One region of the Tetragenococcus halophilus genome, then DNA from elsewhere that is predicted to be linked to it. Evidence: a T-box and tRNA genes for the amino acid it is inferred to sense, from the RefSeq annotation. Region 1 holds a T-box; the other holds one or more tRNA genes.
The links. The T-box of region 1 lies ahead of serS (serine--tRNA ligase). A T-box ahead of a tRNA ligase gene usually reads a tRNA of that ligase, here a tRNA-Ser.
Positions count from the first base shown of each region.

Region 2: it encodes a tRNA-Ser, which carries the amino acid that the T-box ahead of serS (serine--tRNA ligase) is inferred to sense. The anticodon was not compared.

Region 1 is NZ_CP012047.1:2,359,789-2,365,272, reverse strand. It holds gene guaB (IMP dehydrogenase) at 1-1,256, shown strand, start outside; gene serS (serine--tRNA ligase) at 1,320-2,591, opposite strand; T-box leader at 2,650-2,853, opposite strand; gene AC806_RS11440 (sensor histidine kinase) at 2,888-4,057, opposite strand; gene croR (response regulator transcription factor CroR) at 4,047-4,736, opposite strand; rRNA gene AC806_RS11430 (16S ribosomal RNA) at 5,329-5,484, shown strand, end outside.
Region 2 is NZ_CP012047.1:1,701,679-1,707,162, forward strand. It holds gene dnaE (DNA polymerase III subunit alpha) at 1-354, opposite strand, end outside; gene AC806_RS08080 (YjzD family protein) at 470-652, shown strand; gene AC806_RS08085 (NCS2 family permease) at 784-2,220, opposite strand; gene AC806_RS08090 (Cof-type HAD-IIB family hydrolase) at 2,474-3,277, shown strand; tRNA gene AC806_RS08095 (tRNA-Ser) at 3,451-3,538, shown strand; gene AC806_RS08100 (TetR/AcrR family transcriptional regulator) at 3,730-4,311, opposite strand; gene AC806_RS08105 (threonine/serine exporter family protein) at 4,635-5,396, shown strand; gene AC806_RS08110 (threonine/serine exporter family protein) at 5,393-5,484, shown strand, end outside.

The DNA.
Region 1 (5,484 bases):
ATATGTCGGTTGAAGCACAGGCCGATGAAGTAAGAAAAGTAAAAAGGTCTGAAAGTGGCGTAATTATTGATCCTTTCTTTTTAACACCAGAACATTCAGTTTCTGAAGCAGAAGAATTGATGAGTCGTTATCGAATTAGCGGCATACCAGTAGTGGAAGCGATGAAAAACCGAAAACTAGTGGGGATTATGACCAACCGTGATCTACGCTTTGTTACTGATTATTCAATCTCTATTGGCGAAATTATGACCAAGGATCATTTGATCACAGCTCCTGAAGGCACTTCTTTAAAAGATGCAGAGAAAATTTTACAGGCTCATAAAATTGAAAAATTACCTATTATTGATAATAAAGGTAGCCTAAGTGGGTTAATTACAATAAAAGATATTGAAAAAGTGATCCAATTTCCTAATGCGGCTAAAGATGAACATGGAAGATTGTTGGCTGCGGCAGCTGTCGGGATCACTAGTGACACCTTTGAACGAACCCAAGCCCTATTAGAAGCAGGTGCTGATGCTATCGTCATCGATACAGCGCACGGTCATAGCTCAGGTGTACTGCGTAAAATTAAGGAAATCCGTGCAGAATTCCCTCAAACAACTTTAATTGCTGGTAATGTGGCAACAGCACAAGGAACAAAAGCTTTGTATGATGCTGGCGTCGATGTGGTAAAAGTAGGCATCGGTCCTGGTTCAATTTGTACAACCCGGGTTGTTGCTGGTGTAGGCGTACCACAATTGACTGCGATTTATGACGCAGCTTCTGTTGCTCGTAAGTACGGTAAGACAATTATCGCAGATGGAGGAATTAAATTTTCTGGTGATATTGTAAAAGCTTTAGCTGCTGGTGGTTATGCGGTAATGTTGGGTAGTATGCTTGCAGGAACAGAAGAATCGCCAGGTGAATTTGAAATCTATCAAGGTCGACGTTTTAAAGCTTATCGAGGTATGGGCTCATTAAGTGCGATGGAAAAAGGCTCAAGTGATCGTTATTTCCAAGGTGGTGTCAATGAAGCAAATAAATTAGTTCCAGAAGGTATTGAAGGGCGCGTTGCTTATAAAGGTAGTGCATCTGACATTATTTTTCAAATGTTAGGTGGATTAAAATCTGGTATGGGCTACGTTGGGGCAGCGGATTTAAAAGCTTTACGCGATGATGCTCAATTTATTCAAATGAGCGGTAATGGTTTAAGAGAATCCCATCCTCATGACATTCAAGTGACAAAAGAAGCGCCCAACTATTCAGTAGAACAATAATTCAATTTAATATAATAATTAAAAGACGCGACAAAATAATTAACGTTGTCGCGTCTTTTGTGTTTATCCAATTTTAGTCATGCCGCCCATGTAAGGTACGAGAACTTCAGGAATTGTTACAGAACCATCTTCATTTTGATAATTTTCTAAAATAGCAGCTACTGTACGACCTACTGCCAAACCAGAGCCGTTTAATGTGTGTGCATAATGGAGTTTACCTTCTGTATCGCGGTAACGAATCATTGCACGCCGCGCTTGAAAATCTTCACAGTTTGAGCAAGAACTGATTTCTCTATAAGTATTTTGTGCTGGAATCCATACTTCAAGATCATAAGTTTTTGCTGCGGAAAAGCCCATATCTCCTGTAGATAAAGTCATTACTCGATAAGAAAGTCCTAATTTTTGTAGGATAGATTCTGCGTCAGCTGTCATTTTTTCTAACTCATCATAAGAATGCTGGCTATCTGAAAACTTAACCATTTCTACTTTATTAAATTGATGTAAACGGATCAGGCCTCGAGTATCGCGGCCAGCACTTCCTGCTTCTGAACGAAAAGCTGGGCTTAAGGCAGTGAAATAGACTGGTAATTGACTTACATCTAAAATCTCGTTGCTATAGTAATTTGTTAGAGGAACTTCAGCTGTCGGGATCAAAGTTAAGCCACTATCTTCTAACTGAAAGACATCTTCAGTGAATTTAGGAAACTGGCCAGTACCAAACATCGCTTGACTATTGACTGCATAGGGAGTAATCATTTCTGTATACCCTTGTTGGTATACATGTTGGTCTAACATAAAATTGTATAGTGCACGTTCTAGACGAGCGCCCAGTCCTTTGTAGTAAACAAAACGGCTACCAGAAACTTTTGCTCCTCGTTCAAAGTCGAGTATATTTAAGTTTTCACCAATCTCCCAATGATTTTTAGGTTCAAAAGAAAAAGTTTGAGAAGCTCCCCATTTGCGAATCTCGACATTGTCCTCTTCATCTTTTCCAACGGGTACACTGTCATGAGGGAGATTAGGTAAAGTTGTAGCGATGGTGTTTAATTTTTCGTCAATTGTTGCAATCTCTTTATCCAACGCTTTAATTTTGCTACCTACTTCACGCATTTCAGCGATTTGTTCAGAAGTATCTTCTTTATTACGCTTTGCTTGCGCAATTTTTTCGGATACATTATTACGATTCTTTTTCATTTCTTCTGTTTCCACTAACAAACTACGGCGTTTTTTGTCCAAACGGAGAAATTCGGTTAGCGTTTCTTCTGGAACATCCCTAGTTTGTAATTTTTCTTTTACTTGTTCGAAATTCTCACGAATCATTTTAATATCTAACAATATTTTTTCCTCCTTAAAAATTATAAAATAAAAAAACTATTTCATCCTAAGCGAGTATGCTTGGGACGAAATAGTTTGCTTCGCGGTGCCACCCAAGTTCGGCTAAATTGCCGCACTTGACTCTTGTAACCAAAGAGTGCAGGTTCTTTTTTTAAAAGAAACATTAAAAACTGGATTCTACCGTTTTTCTTTACTGATTCACACCTACCATCAGCTCTCTGAAAAGAATAAACGATATACTAGGTTTTTTGCTTGTTGATATGACGCTTTTAGCATAGCTGAAAAAAATTGTTTCGTCAACTAGAAGATTGATTATTACCAACTAACGGTAGATGGATAATAAATGAAGTCCAATCGGGATTAGACTTGGCATAAATATAACCACCATGCAAAGCAACAATGCTTTGAGCAATAGCTAATCCTAAGCCGGTCCCACCTGTTTCTTGTGAGCGTGATTCTTCCACGCGATAAAAGCGATCAAATAAAGAATCTAATGATTGTTTGGGAATCATTTTACCATTATTTTTCACTGAAATAACAGCTTCAGTGCCCGTTTTTTCAAGTTGGATAACTATTTTATCAGCACCTTCACCATATTTTAAAGCATTTGAAAGTAAGTTATTGAATACACGGACTAGTTTTTCTGTGTCGCCTTCCATTTCAAGTTGCTGAGGTTGTGCAGTTGTTTCAATGCTGATCCCCTTATTACGTGCTTCAAGTTCAAAGTCAGCAGCGAGTTGCTCTATTAATTGAACCATATCAAAGGTGACTAAAGTGACCGGACTACTTGGTTGGCGAGCTTTAGTATACTCAAATAAATCGTCTACCAGAGATTTCATCTGCTTTGTTTTGACAAAAGCAGTATGAGTATATTTTAATAACTCTTCTTCTGAATGATACTGCCGGTCTTCAATCAGTCCCAAATAACCTATGATTGAAGTTAAAGGTGTCCTGATATCATGACTGATATTTGTTATCAGTTCATCTTTTGACTTTTCAATACGCCGCTCTTCTTCAATAGCTGTTACTGTACTATCTACTAAACCATTAATACTATCAACTAAACGTGCTAGGTCACCACGTAGTTCAAAAGGAATACGATGCCCGTAATTTCCATTTGCAATATAATGAAGCTCGCTAATAATATGACGTTGTTGCATTTGACGGTAACGACGAATTAACCGCCAATATAAGAAAATAATATCTAAGATAAGTAAAACAGGAATTAAGATATTTTTTCCACTAAGAAAGATATCTGTATTAAGATTTCTTACAAAACTCGTTCGTGATTCAAAAACTGCTTCGTTTAAAGCTGGTGTATTACTTATTATAGAAGAAAGCATCACCAATATTGCTATATTAACAATAATCAACAAAATAATTGTAACGATTGCTTCAACGAATAATTCACTAATTTCTTTTGAGGTAAGAATAACTTTGTTTTTTGGTTCTTTTTTATTTCGCATCGATCTTGTAGCCAACTCCCCATACGGTTTGAATGATTTTTTCTCCTCCAGTGGCTTCTTCAATTTTATCACGCAAGTGGCTCACATGTACCATGACTGTTTTTGCCGAGACGACACTTTCTTGTTTCCAAACACGTTCAAAGATTTCATCAGCACTGAAAACGCGATTTGGATGTGAAGCCAACAAGTAAAGAATACCAAATTCTAAAGCAGTTAACTGAATTTCTTTTCCACCAATGGTTCTTACTTCATGAGAGTCCCGGTTAATAACCAGTGAACTAATTTCTAAAATATCAGGTTGTTCTGAAGATATTTGTGTTTGTGTTCTCCTTAGTAAGGATTTAACACGAGCCATAACTTCCAATGGATTGAATGGTTTTGTCACGTAATCGTCGGCACCAGCGACTAACCCTTTAATTTTATCCATATCTGTAGTTTTAGCGGTTAATAATATGATTGGAATCTGCGACTCTTTCCTTAATGTTTTAACAATTTGCATTCCATCTAATTCTGGCATCATAATATCTAAAATGACCAGTTCTATATCAGAAAGAGTATGTATCTTGGAGAGTACTTCTTTCCCATCGTAGGCTACAATGGGTTCATAACCTTCATTGTGTAAATAGATACTTAATAATTCAACAATTTCTTTATCATCATCGGCAACTAATATTTTCATTTAGAGCCCTCCTTTTATAATTAAAGGTAATTCTTAATTACATTTTACCAAAAAACGAAACAATTTGATAAATTTATACTTATTCTTTAGAGAATAATAGAAATTATTTGTACAAGAATTTAAAAAAAGCGAACATTGTTATTCAAAAAGAAGGAATTTTAACCAAATTTTTTATTGGAAACGAACAAAAGTCAGCTATAAAATAAAAGAAAGCGAAATAACTAGAAACGTTGGCAGAAAGACATTTCGTTGTTGACGGATCGTTATTTTATTGGTATATTATATTTTGTCTTCAGGCAAGCCATTATCTTTAAGTTAATAAATAATAAGACATTTCTTTTTAAAAAAAGAAAATAAAATAAAAATTAGCTAACTTGCAAAAAGATATTGACAAACACTTGTCGAATTGATAAGATATAAAAGTTGCTACGGCAACAAGCAGTAGACCTTTGAAAACTGAACAAAGCAAGCAAACGAACCAATGTGTCGGGCGCTTCTTTGAAAGAAGAAGCAACCAAGCAATAAACGCGAACAACACGCGAGCAAAAAGTTGAAGAGCTAAGTACGATCAACGGTGTTGATCGATCAAATTCAAGATGAGAGTTTGATCCTGGCTCAGGACGAACGCTGGCGGCGTGCCTAATACATGCAAGTCGAACGCTGCTTAAGAAGAAACTTCGGTTTTTTCTTAAGCGGAGTGGCGGACGGGTGAGTAACACGTGGGGAACCTATCTATCAGCGGGGGATA
Region 2 (5,484 bases), 660 kb from region 1:
TAAGTCGGTTAAGGAAGACTCTTCTAATAAAACTTGTGTCCCGCTCATTTTTTGGCTTGATAAGTGCATAAGCTTTTTGTATCCTTGGTTATTTTTTGCAAATAAAAAGATTTCATGCTCTTTTTGAGTTTGTTGGGAGTAATATTCAAGTAACAATCCGATCACCGGATGTATTTGTTCCCTTTGACAAGCCTTTACAAAGGCTAAAGCACCATAAAGATTATTCCTATCTGTAATTCCTAGATACTTATAGCCCATTTTTTTCGCTAATTGAACATATTGGGGAATTTTGATCGTACTTTGTAATAAAGAGTAAGATGACAATGCTGTTAAATGTGAAGCGCTCAATTTCATGTCTCCCTTAAAAATTATGTAGTAGAAGCGTAAAGTTGAAATGTTTTCACTTTACAAGTTTTTAAATTATGATAAACTGAAACCGAATATGTAAGTATTGAAAGAAGGTGTAGCAATGCGCTACCTTATCACAATTATTTGGTCTTTAATTTTAGGACAGGTTGTTGGTTTTTTGGGCAGTGCGCTAACCAGCACAAACTATGATTTTACCTTGACGGCAATTTGTTCTGTCATTGTCGGTATCATCGTTATAGTTATAGGATCAATCGCTTATCCTAATAAAAAACAAACACACTAATCACTAAAAACCCGTTACTCTTTTTATTGTAACGGGTTTTTTATTCTTTTCAAGCAATTGTTTCTGATTTTAAATTCTTGTACTACTTTATGAGAAATAAAGAATCTTTCAAGACTTCTTATTTCCAAATTTTAAAGTACAGCTAAAATAATAAAATTTAAGATAAACAATAGATCAATGACCCATAAGATAGAAGAAACTTCTTGTGTTTTACCTTTAACAATTTTTACAATCGTATAAAAAATAAATCCAGCTGCAATACCGTAAGAAATACTATAACACAACCCCATAAATATTGAGGCAAAAAAAGCAGGTACTGCATCTTCTAATCGAGTCCAATCAATGTCTTTAAAAGAAGAAAGCATCATAATTCCTACTAGCACTAAAGCAGGAGCCGTTGCTTGGGCAGGAACAAGTGCTATTAATGGAGAAAATAGACTACTCAAGGCAAACATAACCGCTACAGTGACAGAAGTTAATCCGGTTCTTCCACCAGCACCAATTCCAGCTGCCGACTCAACAAAAGTTGTGGTATTTGAAGAGCCAAAAACAGATCCAATCGAAGTAGCTACCGCATCTGCAAATAGCGCACGATCCATCTTGGTATTCATCCCTTTACTATCTTCTAAAGCATCTTCATCTTCTTTTGAAAAAATGCCCGTACGTCGACCTGTGCCTATAAATGTACCGATTGTGTCAAAGGTATCAGATAAACTAAAAGCAATGATGGTCATAATTACCTGTGGGATTTTAGCTGAATCATTAAATAACGATTGCATCCCCTCTTGTCCAAAAGCTGCGCCAAATGTTGTACCTAACTCATTGATTGACTGCATTAGGGAATTCGCTTGCCAATCAATCGTACTTAAATCAACAACCCCCATAAAAATCCCAATAATAGTCGTACTAACAATTCCAATTAATACTGCTGCACGAACATTGGCTACTACTAAAATCGTCATTAAAGCTAAACCAATCAAAGCTAAAAGCATAGGTGCATTATCAAAATTTGATAATGCAGGAACAATGCCTCCATTAATATCGGCGCTCATTATCTCTCCATTTTCTACTGTAGCGTCAATAACCGAATCAGAGTCAGCTGAAAAAGTGAGTAAATTAGCGTTTTTCAAGCCAGAATAAGCCACGAAAATTCCGATTCCACCACCGATTGCATGTTGCATAGTCTCAGGGATAGCCCGAATGATTAATTTACGAATTTTTGTTACTGTAATAAAGATATTAATTAAACCACAAATAAATACCATCGCTAAAGCTTGTTGCCAGCTATACCCTAAACCAAAAACCACTGTATAAGTAAAAAAAGCATTTAACCCCATCCCAGGAGCTTGGGCGTAAGGTACATTAGCAAATAACCCCATGACTAAAGTTCCAATAATTGCAGCAATGATCGTGGCCAAAAATACCGCCTGAAATGGCATGCCTGCCGCTGATAATATTGTAGGGTTTACAAATAAAATATAACTCATAGCAAAAAATGTTGTTACTCCCGCCATGAGTTCTGTTGAAACGTTTGTCCCATTTTCTTTTAACTTGAAAAACTTCTCCATTCCCTCTTTCACTCCTCATATAATTATCATGTTCAAGAAAAATAAGAACACTTTCTAAACTTTAACTTTACTTTGAACAACTATTGATTATAGAGATATAAAATCAACAATTCAATTAAAACTTAACAAAATTAATTCTTCTAAACATAAATGTTCGTATTTTATCGAAATATACAGAGGACTTCTATTAACAATTTGTAAAAGAGAATATTTATGGTAGACTAGATGAAAATCATTAACAAGGGAGATTTTTATGACAAAAAAGTTAATCGCTCTAGATTTAGATGGTACAACATTGAATAGTACTTCGTTGATCAGCACTAAAACAGCACGGATACTACAAAAGGCTAGAGATAAAGGACATGTTGTAAGCATTGCAACCGGTCGTCCTTATCGCATGAGCGCCCACTATTATCAACAGTTAAAATTAGACACTCCCATGGTCAATTTTAACGGAGCATTAGTTCATAAACCTCAACAAAAATGGGCGTATGAAAAAGAGTATTCTATCCAAAGAGAGATCGCTTTTGAAATTCTTGCGCAAAAAGAAAAACTACATTTAGACTTCATCGCAGCCGAAAATCGAGAGAATTTTTTTATCGACAGCCTGCAAAACTTTCAAAAGGACTTCTTTGCCGCAGATACTGCTTCTGATGCCAACCTATTTTCTCAATTAAAAAATAATCCGACTTCTGTCATGCTTAAAACAAAAAACGAATATTCAAGCTTTGTTGTTGAAACGTTGACAAAACAATTTGCAGATGACATTGAAGTGCGTACTTGGGGCGGTCCTAACGCTGTTTTAGAAGTAGTGCCTAAAGGTGTGCAAAAAACGATGGCAGTATCAGTGGTAGCCGAATCAATGCAAATTAAACAAAAGGATATTATCGCCTTTGGTGACGAACATAACGATGTTGAATTACTTGATTATGCGGGTTGGGGCGTTGCAATGAAAAATGGCACAGAACAAGTCAAAAGTGTTGCCAACGACATTACAGACAAAACCAACGATGAAGACGGTATGGTCGAATATTTAGAAGACCTGTTAGCTATCTAATTGAAAAATAATAGCAATCTAGTAGAATCACTTATTGAGTGAAAAATAAAAGACTCTGCTAGATTGCTTTTTCTATAGGTTATAGTCATGATAAAAACTTTCAGCTGAAATGTTTCAAGAAAATAAAAAATGACTCTTGCATTTTTATAAAAAAATGAGAAAATATTATTTGCGGAGAGTTGGCAGAGCGGTAATGCACTGGACTCGAAATCCAGCGAGCCGTACAAAAGCGGTGCACGGGTTCAAATCCCGTACTCTCCTTCCCTCAGGGCAGAAACGTTGATAAAATAGCGTTTCTGCCTTGTTTTTATTTATTGACCCCGTTTTTGACTACGTTAAACTTAAATGATTTCTTTTTTTCAAAAATAAAAAAGCTTAGATAAGGTCATGCCAGCAATTAAAGCGCATACATTCGGCCTTTATCTAAGCAAAAAGATGGGTTGTTAGTTTTTTTACTTCTTTCCGCCACTTAAATTAATATCTTCATAATTACTTTCTAAAATAACATTTACACTGTTTTCTATAATAGTAATCGTTTGTTGGCGTGACGGGACAATAACTTTTGACAACATCAAGGTAGCTAGCCCGGTAATCGTAATCCATGTACCGTGAAAAAGAGCTTCAATATATTCTTCAGATAAGTTCTGATATTCTTTTTCCTGCAGAAGTGTTTCCTTGATAAAATGATAAGAAAGATCATACATCGCTTTACCGCCACCTTTTTCATCAAGGTACATCGCCATAAATAAACGCGGGTTCTTTTGTGCAAAATCAATATAATTAATACTAATATCTATTACTTTATCTCCAGTATGTTCCACACTAAAAACCTTTTTTGTCAGATCGTCAAAGATTTCTTTGATCAAGGTCTGCTTTAAATCTTCCATATTATCAAATTCTAAGTAAATCGGCTGCGTAGACACACCCATTTGGTTTGCCACATTTCGTGCTGTAAAGTTACTAAACCCATCCTTTTCAATCAGCTCATAAGCAGCTTTTAAAATATGTTCTCTTGTATATACTTTATGTCGCATAACATAGCCCCCCTTCTTTTTCTTTACGCCCGTATACTGTTATTTTAACCGACAAATACAATTTTTTAAAGGGATTTATATACGTTTTATAAAAACGGTTATTTGTGTATAATCAACTATTGTTACAGTAAAATTCACATTTTTCTTTTACTTACCTTTTTTATTTCAATCAACAGACTTATTTAACATAAGTAGTATGAGCTTCCTTGTTTAATCACTAAAATCTTTCTTGTAAGTCCCTAGGCAAACAGATAGAATGATGGAAGAGGTTTTTGTATTTTTTATAAGTATTATTGTTTATTTGTTAGACAAGGAGAATAAGTATGGAAAAAACCAAAAATTTATTAATAGATACTTGTTTATTAGCTGGAAAAATCATGATGGAGAGTGGTTCTGAGGTTTATCGTGTAGAAGATACGATGAACCGTATTGCTGAAAATGCAAATGAACCTGATAGTAAAAGTTATGTTACAGCTACTGGTATTTTCATGGGATTGAAAAGTAGTCACTCTACCCAGATTGAAAATGTAGGTGAACGAAATATTAATTTAGAAAAAGTTGAAGCTGTAAACCAATTATCCAGAGAGTTCGCTGAAAAAAGCGTCAATTTAACAACACTCTATCAGCAACTCAAAAAAATTGATAAAAATACTCCTGAGTTTCCACTGTCGATACAAATTCTCAGTGCAGCGTTTTTAAGTGCGTTTTTAATGATTTTGTTTGGCGGTAGTTGGTTAAACTTCATCCCTACGCTATTGATAGGTGGGGTCGGTTATTCTGCAAAACATCTCATTAAACAAAGTTTCGACTTACGTTTTTTTGATACTTTCTTGGCTTCATTGGTCATCGGTTTACTGGCTTTTGCCTTTACGCAAACAAATCTTGCCGTTAGTTTTGATTACATGTGTATTGGCGCGGTTATGCCCTTAGTACCCGGGGTTGCAATTACAGCTTCCTTACGAGATACTTTAGCCGGACATCTTGTTAGTGGACTTGTTCGTGGTACTGAAGCTATTATTGTAGCTGCAGCAATTGCTATTGGCATTGCTTGTGTGCTGTCTATTTTTGGAGGAATTCTAACATGACTTTTTTGCTTCATTTTTCTTTTAGTTTTTTTAGTAGTGTAGCATTTGGCTTTATAGCAAATATCCCGCGTCGTGCACTTTTAGCTAG